DNA from 3 places in the Metabacillus sp. 22489 genome. Region 2 is predicted to be linked to each of the others. Evidence: riboswitches for the same ligand, from Rfam matches in the RefSeq annotation. Region 2 holds a riboswitch; each other region holds the start of a gene.

Region 1 (7,779 bases), on a different contig from region 2:
GTGCAAACGGTGCTGGTAAAACAACATTAGCCCAAATTATTTATGGCCAGTTAGCTCCTGATTCAGGGAAAATTGAAAAGCAGCAAAACATAACGATTGGCTACTTACACCAATCAGTTGATAACACGCTTCAGGAAGATGCTTTATCCTCAAAGGAATTTTATTTACGAACAAGTGAGCTTGGTTTACAGCAAGTGCAAAATTGGACAAATGAACAGCTTGCCCATTTAAGTGGTGGGGAAAGGCTAAAAATTACGTTAGCGCAAATTTGGGCGACACAGCCTGAGCTCCTTATATTGGATGAGCCAACAAATCACCTTGATTTTCAAGGTGTCAATTGGTTAATAAATGAGTTAAAGCATTTCAATGGGACAGTTCTTATCATTTCACATGATCGTTACTTTCTTGATAAAACCGTGTCTACAATCTATGATTTAGAACAAGGAAACTTAACTATTTATTCAGGAAACTATACGACCTACCGTGAAAAAAAGAAAAAACTCAATGCTGATAAGCTGCACCAATATGAGAATATGCAAAAATATAAAGCGAATGTTGAGCAACAAATCAATCAATTACAGCATTGGTCAGGAAAAGCACATCGAAATATGAATAAACAAGAAGGCTTTAAAGAATATCATGGAGTAAAGGCGAAAAAAATTGATAAAGCGATAAAATCTAAAATGAAGCGTTTAAATCAGGAGCTAGAAAAGAAGAAAATTGAGAAGCCTATTGAAGAAGCAACCGTTCGTTTTCAATTTGCCGAAAATAAAAAGCGCGGAAAAAGAATGGTTGAGGCTGAAAGACTAGAAAAATCTTTTGGAAAACGAACACTATTTAAAGATAGCTCCTTTTATATTAATAATGGGGAGCGTATTGGATTAATTGGTCCAAATGGTTCTGGTAAAACAACATTACTAAATATGATTATCGGACAGGAGCAACAATCAAGCGGCAAACTCATCATCAGTCAAGCTAATAAAGTAGCCTATTTAAGCCAAGATGTTGGAGATATGCCTTTATCCATCCGAGCTATTGACGCTTTGGAATTAACGGATCAGGAAGAACAATTTAAAGCCAGAACTATATTAGCGAATATGGGCATTCATGCTGATAAATTAATGCAGCCAATCGCAACATTAAGTCTTGGGGAACGGACCCGAATAAAGTTAACGAAAATCCTGCTACAAGGGTATAATCTGCTTATTTTAGATGAACCAACTAACCATTTAGACTTAGCAAGTCGAGAGCAACTAGAAGCAGCATTAACTGATTTTACCGGGACATTATTAATCGTTTCACATGATTATTACTTTATGAACAAACTATGTAATAAACTTCTTGTTATTGAAAACGAGAAAATCATCAGGGTCGAAATGAATCTCGAGCAATATGAGAAAAGAAAACAAAGCCAAAGCGAACCAAATATCCTAGGGATAAAAGAGGAATTACTCTGTATCGAAACTGAGATTACAGCTGTTCTCGGACAAATGAGTCTTATTTTACCATCATCTGAAGAGTATATACAATTAGATGAAAAATTCCTTTCTTTAACGAAGAAGAAACGTGAATTAATAAACGTACTTGATAAACGTAATAAGTAAACCTTATTTTCATTTTCAAAAATTATTAGCAAAAAGTCGGATGGAAACTCAGATAGCTTCGTCCGACTTTTTATTATAGCTTTACTTGTTATTGTACCAAGTACTTAGGAATTTTTTCTTACACGCTTGAATCAACCATTTTCTATAATTTTCTCCATTTTTTAAAAGGTTTTGATTTTTAATCTCATCCTTTTCCTAGTTCAATTTATAAAATTTTTATTGACAAATGTATTTATTGCTTGTTAACATGCTAATCAAGCATTCTTTTTTTTAACAATTAATAAAATTTGAAACATTAACTACATAATTTTTTAAATCTCTTATCAAGAGTTGGCAGAGGGACTTGGCCCAATGACGCCGCAGCAACCGACCATACTACCATTGCAAAATGGGGTGATGTTTTCACCTTGGATTTTATCCAATAGGGCACGGTGCTAATTCCATCAGAAAGATTTAACTTTCTGAAAGATGAGAGGTGAGAAGCAGTGACTTCAAGCCTCTTTCATTTATGAAAGAGGCTTTTCTTTTTTAACGATAAATTGAAAGCTAAATAAACAGATAACTTACATGGAGGTCTTTACTATGTGTGCTAGAAAATCATCAGCCTATCAACCATTAACTGAATCGGATGCGATCGCTCTTGTAAAGCGGCTTATGCTATTTGAAGATACAAGTCAATTAACTTGCAATAAAATAGGTGATGGGAATTTATATCTCAACTTTCATGTAAAAGAAACTTCTACTGGTAACGGATATATGATTAAACAAGCATTACCTTATACAAAAATCATAAGTGAAAGCTGGCCTTTTCCAATAGATCGTACACGTATTGAAGACCATGCACTATTAAAACAAAGAGACATAGCTCCTGCCTATGTTCCAAAGGTTTATTATTCAGATGTGAAGCTTGGAATTACAATTATTGAAGACTTGTCACATCTTCACATAGCCCGTAAAGCACTCGTTGAAGGTAGTGAGCTACCATTGCTCTCGACACACCTAGGTGCATTTTTAGGAAAAACATTATTTTATACATCGATTTATGCACATACCCAACATTCGAAAAATGAAATAGAGAGACATTTTTCAAACCCTGATCGTTGTAAAAACATTGAGGAGCTTGATATTACAAACCCACTTTTCGAACATGAGACATTCCATTATGAACCAGTACTAAAAGCAAATGTGGAGAAAATTTTACAGGATAAATTATTAAAGCTTGAAGTAGCAAAATTGAAGGAAAAGTTTCTTAAAAAGCCTGAAGCACTTATTCATGGAAATTTACATACAGGAAACATCCTTGTAAGTGAGCATGAAACAAAAGTTATAGACGAAGGTTTCGCTTATTTTGGACCAATTGCATTTGATGTCGGTCAAGTTTTCGGTCACTTTTTATTAAATATCCTTTCACGTGACTTAGAAGATCAAGAGTTCCTTTTCCAACATCTCATCACAACATGGAACGTATTTGTTGAAGAATTCTCAAAAGCTTGGAAAAAAGATGGCTCTGAAATTTACACAGCAAACAATGGTTATTTAGAGCATATTCTTTCTGAAATATTCACAGATGCTGTTGGCTTTGCTGGTTGTGAATTAATACGTTATACAATTGGGCATGCACATGAAACAGCTTTAGATACTATACAAACATATGACAAAAAAATAACTGTAAAGCAATTAGCCCTTTCATTAGGTTATGAGCTCGTTATTAAGCAAAAAAATATGACAAAGCCTGTACAATTTATTCAATACGTAAAACAGACAATTGCAAATCGTTCTCAACATGTAGCAATAAAATAACAAAGGACTAAATACGAAATCAGAATTTTTAGGAAAAAGGAGTTTTTCCCTATGAGTAATACTACAATCACAATACCTCGTTCTGTTATTTGGCAGGATGATTCACTTAAATTATTAAATCAGCAAATAATCCCGCAACTAACCGAATATCTTGAGCTTACAACGATTGATGATGTTTGGGATGCGATTCATACATTAAAAGTAAAAGGTACATCTGCAACAAGTATCACAGCAGCTTATGGGCTTGCTCTTGCTAGTTTACAGGATACATCTGAATCTTTGGAGCAATTTCGTGAATTGCTACATAAGTATCGAAATTATTTAGCAAGCTCACAGACAACAGCACTTCATTTCATATGGGCATTGGATCGATTAATGGATAGTATATCAGATGCAAAATCAATTAATGAGGCAAAAACAACCATTGTTCATGAAGCGATTCAAATTCAAGTAGAGGATGAAGAGATTTGCCGTTTAATTGGCGAGAATGCTCTTTCTGTTCTTAATCAAGGTGATCGTGTCATGACAATTGGTCATGCAGGTTCGCTCACTACTGCTAAATACGGGACTGCAACTGCACCATTTTACTTAGCAAAAGAAAAAAATGTTGATATTCAAGTCTTTGTCTGTGAGACAAGACCAGCACTTCATGGAGCCCGCTTAACGACATGGGAGCTTTCGCAAGCAGAGGTCGATGTCACACTCATTACAGATAATATGGCTGCACATACAATCAAGGCAAAAAAAATCAATGCAATTATTGTAGGTGCCGACAGAATTGCCGCAAATGGTGATACGGTAAACAAAATAGGTACATATAATTTATCCTTACTTGCCAATGCCTATCAAATTCCTTTTTATGTAGCTGCTCCTTTATCAACCATTGATCCATCGATTACCAAAGGTGATGATCTACCTATCGAAGAACAAAATCCAAAGGAAATCACGGAAATTCAAAAAATTCAAATAGCCCCAGAGGGAGTGAAGGTTTTTAACCCTTCCTTTGACGTGACACCTGGAGAATTAATTACAGGAATTATTACCGAAAAAGGGATATTGACTAGTAATTATCAAGAATCGATTTCTTCTATTTTGCAAACTAATTAAAATGATGGGATATCTAAAAAAATAGTAGATATCCCCGTTCTTTATTTTTCATATTTTTATTCGTATAAGAGAGCAACTGCCATTCAAGCTTAATATAACCTCTAGTATTTTGAATGTACCAACAAGGAGCAAATACATTCACTTTAGCTTTTCAAGAAGAATCTGTCTTTCCTTTTCAGAAATTATTCGCAGCTTTGAACAGATCGAAGTGTAGAAATACACTTTTTTTGGCTGTTTTTTAATTATCCACATAAGCTTGCCCCTTTCTTTCCCATACTCAACTTTTTTTTCTTACTCAAATTATATGTATTTTATTCCAACTTGTGACAAGTCATATGCCTATCATAAAAGCGTGTTTGTCTTCTTCTCCCTTTATTTAGATGCATGCTTTTTCGAATAAGATTAAATGTGTTTTCTACTATCTCCTCTCTAAGCAAGCTATACTACTTTAAGAAACTCAACTATTCAAGTAAACAACTTATCCCAAATAAAAAAAGGAGAAGCTCAAATCTTCTCCACCATTCCTTATTCATTATTCGATTTTTTCCCTTGGAAAACCGGAAGTGTAATATGGAAGGTTGTCCCTTTTCCTTCCTCACTCTCGACCTCGACGATTCCATTATGCTCTTCAATAATTTTGTAGCTCACCATCAGACCAAGTCCAGTTCCTCTTTCCTTTGTTGTATAAAAAGGCTGTCCTAATCTTTTAATTTTATCCTCTGGAATGCCGAACCCTCTATCTTTAATGGAAACTGTAAGATGTTCCTCATCCCTACGTCGTATTTCAACATCAACCTGTCCACCATTTGGCATGACTTCAATGGCATTTTTTAAAACATTTATAAACACTTGCTTTAATTGATTCGGTTCACAATAAATAAGCGGTAGCTGTTCCTCAACCTTTAGCTTCATTTGTACATTTACAAGGATCGCTTGTGCACTTAATAATTCAATCGTATCACTCATAATAATGCTTATATCTTTTTTTAAATATTTTATTGCCTGTGGCCTAGCAAGGATTAAAAATTCGGTAATAATCGATTCAATTCTACTTAATTCAGAAGTAATAACATTAAAATACATCGAATAATCATCTTTCATATTGCCCTCAAGTAGTTGAATAAAGCCTTTTAAAGAGGTCATTGGATTTCGAATTTCATGAGCAATTCCTGCAGCTAATTCTCCAACAACATTCAATGTATCTGATTTTCTCAATTGCTCCTCAAGCTCTCTTTTTTCTGTAACATCCCGAAATATTGCTAAATGCATATTTTCATTGATATTGTTTTTAACAGTAAATTCAAGAATTTTTTCCTCACCATTTTCAAATGAATACGTAATTTCTTGTAATTTATCTGCTCTGTCGCCTTCAACTGACTGAGTACCATCCTCATCAGTAAGATTAGGTGTTAACAAATGACAGAAATTAAACGCAGCAATATCCTCTTTTCTTATATTAAAAATCTTCCGTGCAGTAGGATTTGCTTCAATTATCTTATAATCATTGTTAAATAAAACGATCCCATCCATCGCACCATCAAATATTTTCCGGAATTTTTGCTCACTTTCTCTTAGTTCCTTTTCCATCCTTTTTCGTTCACTTACATTTCGAAAAATTGTTAAATGATTGCCATCAAATATATCCATCTTAGATGTGAATTCTAGCTCCTTGCTTTGTCCATTAGGCATATGAAATAATAGCTCAGCTCTAATCGCACCTGTTTTTAGATACTCACGCTTTACCTTTTTATACGCCAAGCTTGTTTGGTCAACAAATTCCTGAATATTCCGTTTTATTAATTCTTCATCAGAAAGCTCAAACGTTCGGCATGCTGCAGGATTTACCTTTAAGATTTGTCCACATTTATCCCAAATCATAATGGCATCAATTGCATTTTCAAAAATTTCTCTAAACCGCTCTTCACTTTTGTACAGCTTCATTTCCATGAAACGTTTTTCCGTAATGTCTCTCATTATCGCCATATAAAAACCATTAATTATATTTGACGTTGTTGTAAACTCAAAAATTTTTTTTTGCCCATTCTTTAAAAGAACAGGTAATTCCCCTTTTGCACTACCGTATTCCTTTAGGGCTGTCCATAGCTTTTCAAGTTTATACTTATCCTTGCTTTCAACAAAATCCCCAAGTAAATATGTATTTAATTGTGCTTTGCATAAATCAAAGCTCGTACAAAATGATTCATTCGCATCAATAAAAAGACCGTGCTGATCAAAGATGACAATACCATCCACTGCACGATGAAACAAATCTTTAAAAAGCTGCTCATTAATTAGACGTTCACGTTCTAACATTTTCTTAAATGATACATCCTTGAGCATTGCAAGATGACAATCATTTATGACATGATGTCGCAACGTAATCTCTAAAAATTTTATTTGTCCATCTTCTAATTGAATCGCAAGGTCACTAGCAAAGGATCTATTATCCGTAATCTCTTCAAACATTTCTTCAATTTTATGCTTTGGAACTAAGCTAAGAAAGTCATATAAATTTCGGTTACATAATTGTTGTTTCGATAGTTGAAACATTTCACAGGCTGCGGAGTTACCATCAATAAAATTAAATTGAGCATCGAATATAACAACTGCATCTAGTGCATCTTCAATGATATATTCATGTTGGAGAAGCTTAGATTTTAGAAGTTTATTTTCCTTTTCTAAATAAGCAATTCTTTCCTCTAACAGGACGTTTTCGCTTTCCTCCATCGTTTCTTTCAATCCATTCACCCCTACTTACCTCAATCTTCATAATAATTCATATTCTACAAGACGGGTCATTGTCCTTCATGTATCTACAAAATGATTGAAAGATCCGCCTTTACATCACAAATCACGACAAAAGAACTAGAAATCCCCTTATATTTTATCCATAAAACTCCCAAAAAAGTATATTCTTTTACAATATAAAAATCATACTTATTGTTGAGTACCAAATAATAACATTGATTTTTCCAATAAATTATTTAATATAGGAAAGTATTTATCTAAACATTATCTCTAGTAATATAACGGAAATAATCTTACATGTTCGTTACATTTAAATGACATCCCTTTAAAATTATATCGTTTTGACGAATTAGGTTTAATAAGTAGCAAAATGGGAATATCCATATTATCTTTCCGATTTTATAATTTAAAGAGAAAGGTGAATATATGAAAAATCGTGATAGTTATTTTGATAATGCAAAGTTTTTCTTAATTATATTAGTTGTGTTTGGCCATATTATCCGTCCATTAATTGATGATA
Region 2 (7,779 bases):
TTACCTTTGGATAGATGAATAAGTGGAGGATGGAAAATGAGTCAGGAGTCAGCATTCAAAGATTTTCTTAGCAATCGGTTCGTAAGGGCCATATTACTTTCAGGATTGTTTTTGCAATTAGGTATTTGGATTAGAAATTTTGCTGTTTTATTATTTGTTATGGAACAAACAAATGAAGATCCCTTTGCAGTTTCGTTAATCTCAGTGGCAGAATATGCCCCGATTTTTATTTTCTCAATTATAGGTGGTACGTTTGCTGACCGCTGGAGGCCGAAACGAACGATGGTGTGGTGCGATATTTTAAGCTCCATTTCTGTTTTTGCGGTTTTGCTAACTCTTGTTGTCGGAACTTGGCAGGTTGTCTTTTTTGCTATGCTAATCTCCTCCATTTTGTCACAGTTTTCTCAGCCATCAGGAATGAAGCTGTTTAAGGTGCATGTACCTGAAGCCCAATTACAAATGGGGATGTCGATATACCAAACGATGTTTGCGTTATTTATGATTATCGGTCCTGTCATCGGTACGATTATTTATGGGAATTTTGGGATTACAATTTCGATTGCGATTACTGGTGTGATGTTTTTACTTTCGGCATTTGCTCTCATGTTTTTACCTGCTGATAAGGTAGTGGAAGCTTCTAGAGAAAAAACAACGGTCATTCAAGAGCTTGTTCAAGGATTTAAATATGTAGTAAGCAATCGCTTTTTAACAATCTTAGGGGCGAATTTCTTTGTCGCGGGGTTAGCGATAGGATTAATTCAGCCATTAGGGATATTTATTGTTACACAGCAGCTACATATGGATAAGGAATTTCTTCAATGGTTTATGGCGGTAAATGGGGTTGCGATGATTATTGGCGGTGGTATCGCATTAGCTGTATCGAAAAAGATCTCACCAATTCGTATGCTTGCTGCAGGGATGATTATCAACGCCTTAATGATTTCGATAATCGGTTTTTCAAATATATTATGGCTATCCATTGCTGCTCAATTCTTTTGTGGTCTCATGATGCCTGCGATTCAAATCAGTATTAATACGATGATTTTAACAAATGCAGAGGAAGCGTTTGTAGGTCGTGTAAATGGAATTATGACACCATTATTTATGGGAGCGATGGTCATTATGATGGGGCTAGCTGGTGTTTTAAAGCAACTATTCGGCTTAACGATATCCTATCAAATTTCCGCGATTTTTATGCTGCTAGGTGTACTGCTCGTCATGCCGCTAGTGCTCAATAAGCCAGCGAAAAAACAAGTAAAGGTAGATATTTAATATTGGGGACAGTCCCCAAGGTTCAATTGTTCTTGACATTCTCCATGTTCAAGATTAAAGTAAATTTATTCTTTCTTAAATGGATATTCTAAATATCTCTTATCAAGAGTGGCGGAGGGACTGGCCCGATGACGCCCAGCAACCGTTCTATACGTAGAATTGGTGCTAATTCCTGCAAAATCAATTTTGGTTTTGACAGATAAGAGAGGGACTCCTAATACATGTGGTGAAACCTCTCTATCTTAGAGAGGTTTTTTATATGATAGAAACAATCTTGATCATTGTCCTGTCATTTTGACATATACTATGAATGGAAAAGAAAAATGTCTACTATAAAAAGACAAATGTTCCTTATGGGAAGAAAACTCTTGATTATTCAATCAAAAAAAGAGATAATTAGAAACAAAATTTGACTGAAAATTAAAAATAGTAGGAGTTGTAGAAATGAAGGTTGTTAAATTTGGGGGTTCTTCATTAGCATCTGGAGAACAGCTAAAGAAAGTATTTCAAATCGTTGTCTCAGATCCTGAAAGAAAGGTAGTCGTTGTTTCAGCGCCAGGAAAACGTTTTTCAGACGATATTAAGGTAACGGATTTACTAATCGATTGTGCGGAAAAGGTATTAGCAGGAGAAGAGATAGAGAGTGAATTTGCAACGATTATTGAACGATATGCAAGCATTGCGAAGGAGCTGGAGATTTCCCTTGATATCATAGACACAATTTCCCGTGATTTAAAGGCATTATTAAATGGAAATAAAGAAAAGCCTGATCGCTTTTTAGATGCTATTAAAGCAAGCGGTGAGGATAATAATGCAAAGCTCATTGCTGCATACTTTCAACATCGCGGAGTATTAGCACAATACGTTAGTCCTAAAGAGGCGGGCTTAATCGTATCAGATGAACCTGGCAATGCTCAGGTTTTACCGGAGTCATATGATAATTTATATAAGCTTCGCGATCGTGAAGGAATTATCGTGTTTCCAGGCTTTTTTGGCCATAATAAAAACGGTGATGTATTAACATTCTCAAGAAGCGGATCTGATATTACTGGTTCGATACTTGCCAATGGTGTGAAGGCGGATTTATATGAAAACTTTACAGATGTTGATGCAGTTTATTCAGTAAATCCTACTATTGTTCAAAATCCAAAGGAAATAAGTGAGCTTACTTATCGTGAAATGAGAGAGCTATCTTATGCGGGATTTTCTGTTTTCCATGATGAAGCATTAATTCCTGCCTTTCGAGCAGGAATACCTGTCAATGTGAAAAATACGAACAACCCTACTGCCCCTGGGACAAGAATTGTCAACGAGCGGGCAAATACAAACGGACCGGTCATTGGAATCGCGAGTGATAAAGGCTTTTGCAGCATTTACATTAGCAAATATTTAATGAACCGGGAAATTGGCTTCGGCCGTAGACTGCTGCAAATTTTAGAGGATTTTGGTCTTACGTATGAGCATGTGCCTTCAGGAATTGATGATGTCACAGTTATCCTAAGACAAAATCAAATGGATAAAGAAATTGAAGCAGCAATTACGAAGCGAATTATCAATGAATTGCATGCGGATGAAGTGATTATTGAACATAATCTTGTCCTCATTATGGTTGTTGGAGAAGGCATGAGACATAATGTTGGGACAACAGCTCGTGCAGCAAAAGCGCTTGCGAATGCTGGAGTCAACATTGAAATGATTAACCAAGGCTCATCAGAGGTTAGCATGATGTTCGGAGTGAAGGAAGCTCAGGAAAAGCGTGCAGTTCAAGCATTGTATAATGAGTTTTTTGTTGCGGTACCTGTATAAAATAGATGGAAGACGCTGGTAAAATCTAACTGGCGTCTTCTTTTTTTATAATGGATCTTTTCAAAAAGGCTGATTTTGCTTAAAGGTTAATTGCAGCTACTTGCTGCAGGATGCGTGAAATAGGTGAGATCCCGTAAGTGTTTACCTTAAAGGTGGACCGCCATCCCCCTGTAGAAAACGAGTATTCGTGCTGAAATCCAACTAAAAACAACAGCGAAGTAAAATGCAACAATGTCCATGAAAGGTTGCGGGTAAATAAGGAATAAGCTTTTTTAGGTAAACGACTCAGATAATAATAGCTTAAATGGGTTTATAAAGAGAGGAGAAATCATATATACTGATAGTACTAGAGCAAACTGAGGTTGGAGTGTTTAGAAATGACGGTGACAATTGGAGAAATTGCCAAATTAGCAGGTGTTGCAAAAAGCACAGTGTCGAGATATTTAAATGGTGGACCAATCGGTGATAAGACAAGTCGAAAAATCGAGCAGGTTATTAAAGAAACAGGCTATGTTCCAAACACCTTTGCTCGGAGCTTAAAGGCAAAGAAAACGAATATTATAGGAACAATTGTGCCAAGGTTAAATTCATATGCTACTTCCCAAACGTTAATTGGGATTGATGAGGAGCTAAAAGCGCGGGGTTATCAGCTTATTATTTCGAATACAAGCCAGGATTTAGAACGTGAAATTGAGAGTATTTACAGCCTGGCAAATCAAAAGGTTGCAGGAATTATTTTATTAGCAACAAAGGTAACAGAAAGACATCTTCAAGTTTTTGCAGATGTTAATGTTCCTGTTCTTCTAGTAGGACAGCAAAGGGATGAGTGTTACAGTCTTATACATGATGATGAAGCGGCTGGGTATGAAATTGGCAAATATGTGATCGGACAAGGGCATAAAAATATTGTTTATTTAGGAGTAACAGAGGAAGATATCGCAGTAGGTGTTAAACGTAAGGAAGGATTTAAAAGAGCGACAGAAAAGGAGGAGGATTGTGAAATTCATTATGTGGAAACGAGCTTTAGCTTAAAGGAAGCAGTCCACATTTTCCCGCAGCTTTATCAAACATATCATCCAACAGCAATTGTTTGTGCAACAGATAATATTGCATTAGGAATAATGAAGGCAGCGCAAATGGAGGGACTAACAATTCCTCGGGATTTGTCGATAACGGGTTTTGGCGGCTATGATATAACAGAAATTATCCACCCCGGCATAACCACAGCTCAATTTTTCTATCAAGAGGCAGGAGTTCTTGCCGCGAACAGCATTGTGAAGCTTGTTCATCAGGAAGAAGTTGAGAAGCTGACAATTTCAGGCTTTGAATTAATTATTCGTGAAAGTGTTGACAAAATTCGCTAATCTTTATATACTTTACCTGAAACCGGTTCCAGTATGGTTTTCATTTTATTGTAATTTGGAACCGGTACCATATTTCGTAAAAGTCGGTACACAATTGAATTACATTTTTTTGTTCAATTGTGGAACCGGTTCTATATCTGAGGAAGGGTGAGAAAAATGGATTATTCACAAGCTGCAAAGCAAATATTTGATGCGATAGGCGGAAAGGAAAACTTATCTGCTGCTGCTCATTGTGCTACAAGATTACGACTCGTATTACATGACGAGGGGAAAATTGATCAGGCGAAATTGGATGGAATGGATATTGTAAAAGGAACCTTTTCAACAGGTGGCCAATATCAAATTATTTTAGGCGCGGGTATTGTTAATGAGGTTTATAAAGAGCTTTCGAAGCTAACGGGGATAGAGGAAATGTCAACAAAGGATGTAAGCAATGCTGGTTCGAAAAAGCTAAACCCATTGCAGCGCTTTGTCAAAATGCTATCTGATATTTTTGTTCCAATTATTCCAGCAATCGTTGCCGGTGGATTATTAATGGGGATCAATAATTTACTGACAGCACAGGATTTGTTTATTGAAGGAAAATCATTAGTTGATGCAAATCCAAATCTAGCTGACCTAGCAGCAATGATTAATACATTTGCTAATGCTGCATTTGTTTTCCTGCCGATATTAATTGGATTTTCTGCAACAAAGCGGTTTGGTGGAAATCCTTTTCTTGGGGCAACACTCGGTATGCTCATGGTCCATCCTGATTTGTTAAATGGTAATTCTTATGGGGAGGCTTTAGCGAATGGAGATATTCCTTATTGGAATATTCTTGGGTTAGAAATTGCAAAAATTGGTTATCAAGGAACAGTTTTACCTGTTTTAGTTTCATCCTTTTTATTAGCAAAGATTGAGGTTAATATCCGAAAGATTACCCCATCATCATTAGATAATTTGTTAACACCGTTGTTTTCAATTTTTATTACAGGACTTTTAACATTTACAATCGTTGGTCCAATTACGCGCACAGCTGGGAATTTATTATCAGACGGACTTATCTGGTTATATGATACAACTGGTTTTATCGGTTCAGCTATCTTCGGACTTGCCTACGCACCAATTGTTATTACAGGTATGCATCATAGCTTTATCGCAGTAGAGACACAACTGCTTGCAGATCTTGCGAAATCAGGAGGCTCATTTATTTTTCCGGTAGCTGCGATGTCAAATGTTGCTCAAGGTGCAGCGACATTAGCAGTATTGTTGTTAGTTCGGGATGCAAAATTAAAGGGGATTGCCTCAGCTGCGGGACTTTCCGCGCTTTTAGGAATTACGGAGCCTGCATTATTTGGGGTAAACCTTAAGCTACGATATCCGTTTATCGGGGCAATTATTGGTTCTGCCATTGCCTCAGGTTTTCTCGCGATTTTCCACGTTAAAGCTGTTGCTTTAGGAGCTGCGGGACTTCCAGGGATTATCTCAATTAAGCCTGGATCGATTATTTATTATATCATTGGAATGGTTATTTCATGTGCAGTTGCCTTTATTGTCACGATCATCTTAGGGAAGCGAGCAATGAAAAAACAAGGATAAGGTAAAACATTGGGGGAATCATGTAGATTCTCCCCTATTCATTCATACGGAAGCGATTATTTTAGTTAAAAGTAAGATCAATAGAGGAGTTTTGACCATGGAATGGACGAAAGAGATGAGATACCAAAGACTTGAGAATGTAAGTGAGGAAACGATGGAGGAACTGAGAGAAAGGGTGGAAAATTGCCAATGGAGGCAAACATTTCACATTCAGCCACCGACAGGTTTATTAAATGATCCGAATGGCTTCTCCTTCTTCAATGGTGAATACCATTTGTTCTATCAATGGTTTCCTCTTGGGCCTGTACATGGCTTGAAATATTGGTATCATACGAAATCAAAGGATTTAGTTTACTGGGAGAATGTTGGGATTGCAATTAAGCCTGATCATTTTTATGACAGTCATGGTGCTTATTCAGGCAGTGGCATTGTGAAAGATAACGAGCTATATTTAATGTATACTGGAAATACAAGAAATGACAATTGGGAACGAACACCATATCAGGTCATTGCGATTATGAACAAGGATGGAGAGATTTCAAAACAAGCCAATCCGGTCATATTTGGTGTTCCAGATGGTTATACCGACCACTTTAGAGATCCGAAGCTATTCAAAAAAGGAGAGCATTATTATGCAGTGATTGGTGCACAAAAAGAAGATAAAACTGGATGTGTCGTCCTATTTGAATCAGCGAATCTACAAAACTGGTCGTTTTTAGGTGAAGTAAAAACAGATTTACAGCCATTTGGTTATATGTGGGAATGTCCCGATTATTTTGAGCTTGATGATAAGGGAATTCTTGTTTTTTCACCTCAAGGTATATCCCCACAAGGTAATAGCTATCAAAATATCTATCAATCTGGTTACTTAATAGGTGATAAGCTTAATATACCTCAGCTAAAATTTTCACACGGTGATTTTACTGAAATCGATCGTGGCTTTGATTTTTATGCACCACAAACAATGCTTACACCTGATGGACGAAGAATATTAGTTGGATGGATGGGGTTACCGGAGCTAGATTATCCAACAGATGAAAATGGCTGGGCTCATTGCTTAACACTTCCGAGAGAACTAACTTTAAAGGATAATAAACTCATTCAACAACCGGTAAAGGAATTGGCGAAGAGGAGAAAACGGAAAGAATCAATAAGAACAACAATAAAAAATGAGACAATTACCCCATTCAAAGGGACTGCCTTTGAGCTAATATGTGAAATAAATGCACTTAATGCAAAGTCTGTCGGTGTTGAGCTTCGAGCAAAAGAAAATGAAAAGACTGTTGTTGAATACAAAGTAAAGGAAAAAACAATCGAGCTTGATAGAAGCAAGTCAGGTAAGTCAGTTGGTGAAGAATACGGGAACGTGCGTCGCTGTACGTTAGAACAATGTGTAAAGCTTCACATATTTGTTGATATTTCATCTGTAGAAATTTTTATTAATGATGGAGAAGAAGTGTTTACAAGTCGAATTTTTCCTCAAGCAGATAGTGATGAAATTCGTATTTTTGTAAATGATGGTGAAGCAAGCATTGTTGCTGAAAAATGGGATTTATCATAAGGGGGAAGCGAAATGGCTAAATTATTTGCAATAGGTGAACTTTTAATTGATTTTATTCCTGAACATAAAGGAAAGGCATTGAAGGATGTTGTTTCATTTGAAAGAGCTCCAGGTGGTGCTCCCGCGAATGTGGCAGCTGCGGTAGTCAAGGCAGGTGGAAAGGCTTCAATGATTACGAAGCTTGGTACAGATGCC
Region 3 (7,779 bases), on a different contig from region 2:
AAACAAGTAGCGAATTGGACTGTGCTTTATGTGAAACTACATAATTATCATTGGTTTGTGAAAGGTGCAAATTTTTTCACACTTCATGAAAAGTTTGAGGAATTTTACACGGAAGCAGCTCTTCATATCGATGAGTTAGCTGAGCGTTTATTAGCTCTTCAAGGTGCACCAGTAGCGACAATGAAGGAATGTTTAGAGCTTTCCTCAATCAAAGAAGCGGAAGGAAACGAAACTGCTGAACAAATGGTGCAAACGATTCATGATGATTTCACCTTGTTAGCAGAGGAATTAAAACAAGGTATGGAGCTTGCTGGTGAAGTAGGAGATGAAACAACAGGTGATATGCTTCTAGCAATTCACCAAAGTTTAGAAAAGCATAATTGGATGCTGAAGTCTTTCTTAGGTAAATAACAAATTGGTTTGGGGCTAAATATCTTAGCCCCTTTTTTATTTACAACTCACCATCTAATTCTTCCTCAGATAGTTTTTCTGTCATTTTTTCCGTTAAATACGGCGTGACAATGGTAGATAATTCTTCATGTGACAATTGATTCAGCCATGTAAGTATCTCCTGCTTATCTTTTTTTTGAACTGCTCCATGTACATAAGCATTTACATCTTCCTCATCAGCTCGAAATTTTCGTAATTCTATACCGGTAATTAAATCTCGGAACATGTCCGAACCTCCATTCACCTAGCATTCTTATCGATAGCGTAAGCAATTTCATCAAATCTTATCCTTTTAATATTTAATTAGTGATAAATGAAACTAGTCTTGAATAATAAAATGTATCGCCGTAAAAAATAATAGAAGGATAAGACAAGGAGATGTCGTGATGGAGAATACGAAAAAAACTTACTATGTTACTGTAGCAACTGGAGAAATTTCGCAATTAAGTACAGCTTCTCCATGGGATTTTAAGATTGAAGCAACGGACGACGAAATTACTAGGCTCAGAGAGAAATTTGACAATGTATATTCTGCTGATTGGAAAGGGTTCTTTAGAGCACATACACCGTATGTTCAATATCATTATGACCGTGAAAATGATACGATCGACCAAACAAATGAACAAATTTATCAAATGATTTATGAGCTCGGTGATGAGGAAGCTAGGGAACATATAAGAGCACAAGGATTGATTTCAAAAATAAATGAACAAGATTAACCTTATACAGGAAAAAAACATTGTGATAAGATTTATATAACTACATCAGTTCCGGATTTGAATTTCTGTACTGATAAAATATTGCGAATAGGCTTCCGAATGAATAGGGAAGGTCCTAGCAATAAAAAGATTGAGGGATTTTATATGTATCGATTTATCGATTATTATCACAATGAAGTCGTATTGTCTTTTGATGACCATCCGTTTTCTACCGATCCTAAGCATGTTTGGGTTGTTTGTCGTTATCAAAATAAATGGTTATTAACAAAGCATTCTGACCGCGGGTATGAATTTCCCGGTGGAAAAGTAGAAGAGAATGAAACGGCATTAGAGGCTGCAATTAGGGAAGTTAAGGAAGAAACAGGAGGGATTGTCGACACGATCGACTATATAGGTCAATATAAGGTTAGAGGAAAAGAAAAGATGATCGTTAAGAACATCTACTATGCGACAATAAAAGAGCTTATCACACAGGAAGATTATTTAGAAACTTATGGTCCTATTTTGTTAGAAGAGATACCACATAATGTACAAAAGAATCGGCAATTTAGTTTTATTATGAAGGATGAAGTGTTATTAAAAAGTTTAGAAAGAATAAAACAGCGATTTTTGACAAATGTCTCAGGATCGTAAAAAAAGAGGCTTTCATCAAGTCCCTCAATATAGCCGAGGGATCAGATGCTAGCCTCTTTTTTCCGATTTTATAACCCGTTTTTCTAGCAACTCGACTCCTTGGTACATAAGAGTCGCGAAAAACGCAATAATTAGTAGGCTTAATAGCACAAGGGTAAAATTAAATACTTGGAAACCATATATAATCATATATCCTAACCCTTTAGCGGAGACGAGAAATTCTCCGACAATGACGCCTACCCAGGAAAGTCCAACGTTTACTTTAAGTGTTGATACAATGGTTGGGAAGGAGGCAGGTAAAATTGCTTCACGAAAGATTTGGAATCGAGAGGCGTCAAATGTTTGCAGGACTTTTATATAGTTTGCATCAACTTCCTTAAAGGATGTATAAACAACAATCGTTGTAATAATAACGGAAATGATTGTTCCCATTGCTATGATAGAGACAAATCCTGGTCCTAATGCAACAATCAAAATCGGCCCTAGTGCAACCTTTGGCATTGCATTAAGAATGACTAAATATGGATCTAGAATCTTCGACAGTCTCGTAGACCACCATAACAGGGCTGCAAGTGCCGCACCGAGTAATGTACCAAGGATAAATCCTAATACTGTTTCAAAAAGTGTTACACCAATATTGGGGAGGAGAGAACCGTCATTCCATTTTGTAATGAATAAATTGAAAATTTTTGATGGTGTACTGAAAAGAAGAGGATCAATCCAAGCCCTTTGACCAGCTAATTCCCAAAGTCCGAAAAAACATAAAAAAATGAGAATCTGATAAAAACGTACCCATTTTTTTTCATTAGCTAAGCGTTGTTTATATCGATTATGGAGAAGGTCAATCATTTCATTTTGCTTCAATTTGGTCCAACTCCTTCCATATTTGCTGGAAAAGTGTTGAAAATAACGGATGCTGTCTAGCGTGAAATGGCGTTAATTCCCTTAGCTCTTTTGGGATGAGATATGTTCGATTTATACGACCTGGTCTAGCAGAAAAGACTATGACACGATCACTCATTGCAATGGCTTCACCAATATCGTGTGTGACAAGTATCGCTGTTTTTTTATATTCCTTTAGAGTTTCCACGACCAAATCTTCAAGCTTTAGCTTTGTTTGATAATCCAATGCAGAGAAGGGTTCATCGAGAAGAAGAATTTTTGGGTTTGTCGCTAAAGTACGTACTAATGCTGCTCTTTGTCGCATTCCGCCAGAAAGCTGGTTAGGATATTGGTTTCCGACATTCTCTAAACCCATTTCCTTTAACAAAGCTATCGTGTTATCTCGATTTTCTTTTGTGTTTTGATCAATAATTTTCAAGCCTAATGTGACGTTTTCCTCAATTGTCTTCCATGGAAAAAGATAATCCTGCTGAAGCATATAGCCGATTGCAGAATCGGGTTTTGTAATAAGTTTATCAGAGATTGTAACTGTCCCTTCAACTGGTTTTATAAGCCCTGCAATTATCGATAATAATGTTGTTTTGCCACAACCACTTGGGCCAAGGAAGGAGACGAATTCCCCCTCGTTGATGGAGAGTTCGATATCTTCCAGTGCCACAGTAGCTGAATCCTCTGTAAAATAGACATGATGGATATGCTTTAAAATTAAGAACGACATGTTTGTTCCTCCTTACTTCCCTGTCACTTCCTCTGCAAATGTTGTATTGACTAATGTTTCATAATCAATACGAGCAGGAAGTTCACCAGCCTCCTCCATAATATCCTGGAGATTATTCCATTCCTCTTCATCTAAAATTGGATCCTGAGCATATGAACCTTGTTCCTTATACCGTTCAATTACAGTTTCGATAATGTCTAGCTCGGTATCCTCAAATTGTGGTGCAATCGATTTTGCGACGTCTGAAGCACTATTTTCTTGAACCCATTGCTGTGCTTTATAAATCGCTGTAGTAAATTTTTTTACAGTTTCCGCATTGTCTTTTAAGTAGCTTTCCTTGCTCATAAAGGTAGTGTATGGTACCTTCCCTGACTCTGTACCAAATGAAGCAACAATATGACCTTTTCCTTCTTTTTCAAAGATACTTGCTTGTGGTTCAAATAATTGGACGAAGTCACCTGTTCCTGATGCAAATGCAGAAGGGATATTTGCGAAATCAACATTTTGAATAAGCTCAAGATCTGATTTAGGGTCGATTTTATGCTGTTTTAGCACATACTCTCCGACCATTTGTGGCATTCCACCCTTTCGCTGACCAAGGAAGGTAGTACCCTTTAATTGCTCCCACTGAAACTCTTCAATTTTTTCCCGACTAACAAGAAATGTTCCATCTGTTTCAGTTAATTGGGCAAAATTAATAATGGGATCTGTTGAGCCTTGTGCTTCAACATAAATCGACGTTTCCGAACCAACAAGGGCAATATCGGAACCGTCAGATAGGAGGGAAGTCATTGTTTTATCTCCTCCCCATGTTGTTGTTAATTCAACATCAAGACCTTCTTCTTCAAAAAAACCTTCAGAAAGGGCAACATACAATGGGGCATAAAAAATCGAATGTGTAACCTCTGCAAGGCGAACCTTTTCTGTTTGAGATTGGTTACATGCAGTAAGCGAGAAAATCATTATAAACGAGAGGAAAAGCATACCGACCCATTTTTTCATTTTCTTGACCTCCTTATGATAAGTATCAAATAATAAAACTGAAGTGATTTAATCTAGGATAAGATAGAGTATGAAAGTTCATGTAATATAATTTATGAATAATACGAAAATGTGTGAATGCCTATAGCACAAATTTGCGTTATGAAAGAGAGAGCATAAAATGAATGGAAAAATCATTGATAAGGTAAAATTTCCGTCGCCAAATCCACGAATTGAACTATCGGTTGTTACATATTTATCAAATAACCTAAAGGTAAAAGGGTTGTTAGCTGTTCCAAAGGGGAAGGGGAAATTTGAGGCTATTTTATATTTACGAGGTGGAATAAAAAGCGTTGGCATGGTCAGAGTCGGTCGAATTATTCAATTTGCCTCAGAGGGCTTTGTCGTGATGGCACCATTTTATCGTGGAAATCAAGGTGGTGAAGGTAACGAAGATTTTGCAGGAGATGATCGCTATGATGCGATTTCGGCAATTGAACTTTTAAGAGAGCACCCAATGGTTCAACAAGAGAGAATTCACCTTTTTGGATTTTCACGTGGTGGGGTTATGGCGCTAATAGCAGGAATTATGTCCAAACATATTCGTTCTGTTGTCACCTGGGGAGGGGTCTCTGATATGGTATTAACCTATATAGAGCGTGAAGACTTACGCAGAATGATGAAAAGAGTAATCGGTGGCACACCTACAAAGTTTCCTAAACGATATAAATGGCGAACACCTCTATATGAATTGGAAAAAATGAATGCCCCTGTTTTAATTATTCATGGAGTAAAAGATAAAAATGTTTCTGTCGAGCATGCCTATAGGCTAGAAAAACGCTTGAAAGAATTAGATAAGAAGGTAGAAACTTGGTATTTTGATGAATTTACACACTATTTTCCCCCTTCAATTAATCGTGAAACACTTCATCGATTATGTTTATGGATGAAAAAGCAATAAGTTCTTTGTTCTATGTAGACAAGAATGCTATCATTTATTTATAGGTATGTAATTAAAAGGAGGTTTTCATTATGGGTATGCCCGTAGAATTTAACACGATGATCGTGACAAAAGGAAACGAAAAACGCTTGGAGGAAAATTTGTTTGTATTAACAAAAGACGGGTATCGTATTTATCCTATTGATATTCCTATTGAGGTCAGAAAAACAAAACATGGTGAAATATCAGGTGAAGCCATTGTTGAAAAATTAGAACTCCATAATAATCAGACAAATGTTACGTACCGTTTAGTAGCCTTAAATTCAACGAACTAAAATAAATACAGGGGATGATTTTTCATCCTTTTTTTGTCTTTCTAGTATAGATAAACTTTTCTTTCATGTTCAAAAGCTGATAAAAAGGCTCATAATTTCATGTATTGATGGGCATGATGAACATGTAGATAAAAGAATCTAAGCCATTAGGAATATGAATTTTATAATCATAGCAATTTCATGTTGAGATGTTCTTATTCTACTTTTATTCTTGACAGTTTGCGATCCAGTACGCTATGATATGACCTTGAACGGATTCTCTTATCCCGAGCTGGTGGAGGGACAGGCCCTATGAAACCCAGCAACCTGCTATCAATGAAAGTAGGACAGTGCAAGCTTAATCAAACTCATACAATTTTGAATGAGAAATTTGCACTTGTTACTGACACTTTCCGATGCAAAGGTGCTAACCTGAGCAAGGCGAAAGCCCTTGATCGATAAGAGCGAAAGGCGATGAACGATACAAAACCTTTCCTCACAGGGGAAAGGTTTTTTTGCTAACAGATTAATTTTACCTAAAGAACAATATGTGGTAAAGATACATAATATTTCTGTTCACAAAACATCCCAACGTGATTTCTTGTAAAAGTGTTTCATTTAAACATCCTTATCATAGGTGTTTAGGTTACTTTACTTAGGGAAGAGTTCCGGCTCAAATGATGATAACCGAATATATGAGGAGGAAGCATTAAATTATGACTAAAAAACGTCTTTTTACTTCTGAGTCAGTTACAGAAGGACACCCAGATAAGATTTGTGACCAAATTTCTGATTCAATCCTTGATGCAATTATTGAAAAGGACCCAAATGCACGTGTTGCTTGTGAAACATCAGTTACGACTGGATTAGTATTAGTTGCAGGTGAAATTACAACTAGTACTTATGTAGATATTCCTAAAATTGTTCGAGAAACGATTAAAGGAATTGGTTATACTCGTGCAAAATATGGCTTTGATGCTGAAACATGTGCTGTATTAACTTCTATTGATGAACAATCTGCAGATATTGCACTTGGGGTTGACAAAGCACTTGAGGCGCGTGAAGGTCAAATGTCAGATGAAGAAATCGAAGCTATTGGAGCTGGTGACCAAGGATTAATGTTTGGTTTTGCTTGTAATGAAACAAAGGAATTAATGCCACTACCTATTTCATTAGCTCACAAGCTTTCTCGTCGTTTAACTGAGGTTCGTAAAGAGGAGATTCTTCCATATTTACGTCCAGATGGAAAAACCCAAGTAACTGTAGAATATGATGAGAATGATAAGCCAGTTCGGATCGATACAATTGTTATATCAACACAGCATCATCCAGAAATTTCACTGGAACAAATTCAACGAAATGTTAAGGAATATGTTATCAATCCAGTAGTTCCTGCTGAATTAATTGATGAAAATACAAAGTATTTTATTAATCCAACCGGACGTTTTGTTATCGGTGGGCCACAAGGAGATGCTGGTTTAACAGGACGTAAAATCATCGTTGATACGTATGGTGGATATGCACGTCACGGTGGTGGTGCTTTCTCTGGTAAAGATGCAACAAAGGTTGACCGTTCAGCTGCTTATGCTGCTAGATATGTTGCGAAAAACATTGTCGCGTCTGGTTTAGCTGAAAAATGTGAGGTTCAATTAGCATATGCAATCGGAGTTGCTCAGCCTGTATCAATTTCAATTGATACATTTGGAACGGGGAAAGTATCTGAAGACGTATTAGTTGAAGTGGTGCGTAGTAACTTTGATTTACGCCCAGCAGGTATTATTAAAATGCTTGATTTAAGACGTCCTATTTATAAGCAAACAGCTGCATACGGTCATTTTGGTCGTCTTGATCTCGATCTTCCTTGGGAAAGAACAGATAAGGCAGAAACTTTAAAACAACAAGCGTTGCGATAATTTTCTCTAATTTAATCTCTCTAAAATTGGTAAAGGCCTGATGATAAATCCATCAGGCCTCGATTTTTTTGATAAGGATCGTAAATCCATGAAACCATATAACTCTTGTAGTAAAACGTAGCAAAAGAATAAAAATGTGAAAAAATGATGAAGAAGGAAAGAGACGGAAGCATCTATTTTAGAAACAGATTATAATTAATGGAGTATA

The links. A riboswitch is a leader RNA that binds a small molecule or an ion and turns the genes downstream of it on or off. The one in region 2 is predicted to bind S-adenosylmethionine.
Region 1: it holds a riboswitch for S-adenosylmethionine, as region 2 does, so the genes downstream of both, mtnK (S-methyl-5-thioribose kinase) here and ACTJJ9_RS02020 (aspartate kinase) in region 2, are expected to answer to the same signal.
Region 3: it holds a riboswitch for S-adenosylmethionine, as region 2 does, so the genes downstream of both, metK (methionine adenosyltransferase) here and ACTJJ9_RS02020 (aspartate kinase) in region 2, are expected to answer to the same signal.

Annotation. Positions count from the first base shown of each region.
Region 1 covers NZ_JBQENT010000015.1:88,981-96,759, reverse strand. The annotation lists gene abc-f (ribosomal protection-like ABC-F family protein) at 1-1,604, shown strand, start outside; SAM riboswitch class I at 1,922-2,079, shown strand; gene mtnK (S-methyl-5-thioribose kinase) at 2,187-3,404, shown strand; gene mtnA (S-methyl-5-thioribose-1-phosphate isomerase) at 3,456-4,511, shown strand; gene ACTJJ9_RS11255 (PAS domain S-box protein) at 5,037-7,250, opposite strand; gene ACTJJ9_RS11250 (acyltransferase family protein) at 7,686-7,779, shown strand, end outside.
Region 2 covers NZ_JBQENT010000002.1:149,915-157,693, reverse strand. The annotation lists gene ACTJJ9_RS02025 (MFS transporter) at 37-1,272, shown strand; SAM riboswitch class I at 1,369-1,478, shown strand; gene ACTJJ9_RS02020 (aspartate kinase) at 1,717-3,078, shown strand; gene ACTJJ9_RS02015 (LacI family DNA-binding transcriptional regulator) at 3,456-4,442, shown strand; gene ACTJJ9_RS02010 (sucrose-specific PTS transporter subunit IIBC) at 4,599-6,023, shown strand; gene ACTJJ9_RS02005 (sucrose-6-phosphate hydrolase) at 6,121-7,584, shown strand; gene ACTJJ9_RS02000 (carbohydrate kinase family protein) at 7,597-7,779, shown strand, end outside.
Region 3 covers NZ_JBQENT010000063.1:9,873-17,651, reverse strand. The annotation lists gene ACTJJ9_RS24080 (Dps family protein) at 1-411, shown strand, start outside; gene ACTJJ9_RS24075 (DUF6154 family protein) at 452-676, opposite strand; gene ACTJJ9_RS24070 (hydrolase) at 837-1,169, shown strand; gene ytkD (RNA deprotection pyrophosphohydrolase) at 1,314-1,802, shown strand; gene ACTJJ9_RS24060 (ABC transporter permease) at 1,851-2,651, opposite strand; gene ACTJJ9_RS24055 (ABC transporter ATP-binding protein) at 2,653-3,423, opposite strand; gene ACTJJ9_RS24050 (ABC transporter substrate-binding protein) at 3,436-4,425, opposite strand; gene ACTJJ9_RS24045 (alpha/beta hydrolase family protein) at 4,586-5,365, shown strand; gene ACTJJ9_RS24040 (DUF2584 domain-containing protein) at 5,437-5,679, shown strand; SAM riboswitch class I at 5,938-6,123, shown strand; gene metK (methionine adenosyltransferase) at 6,372-7,571, shown strand.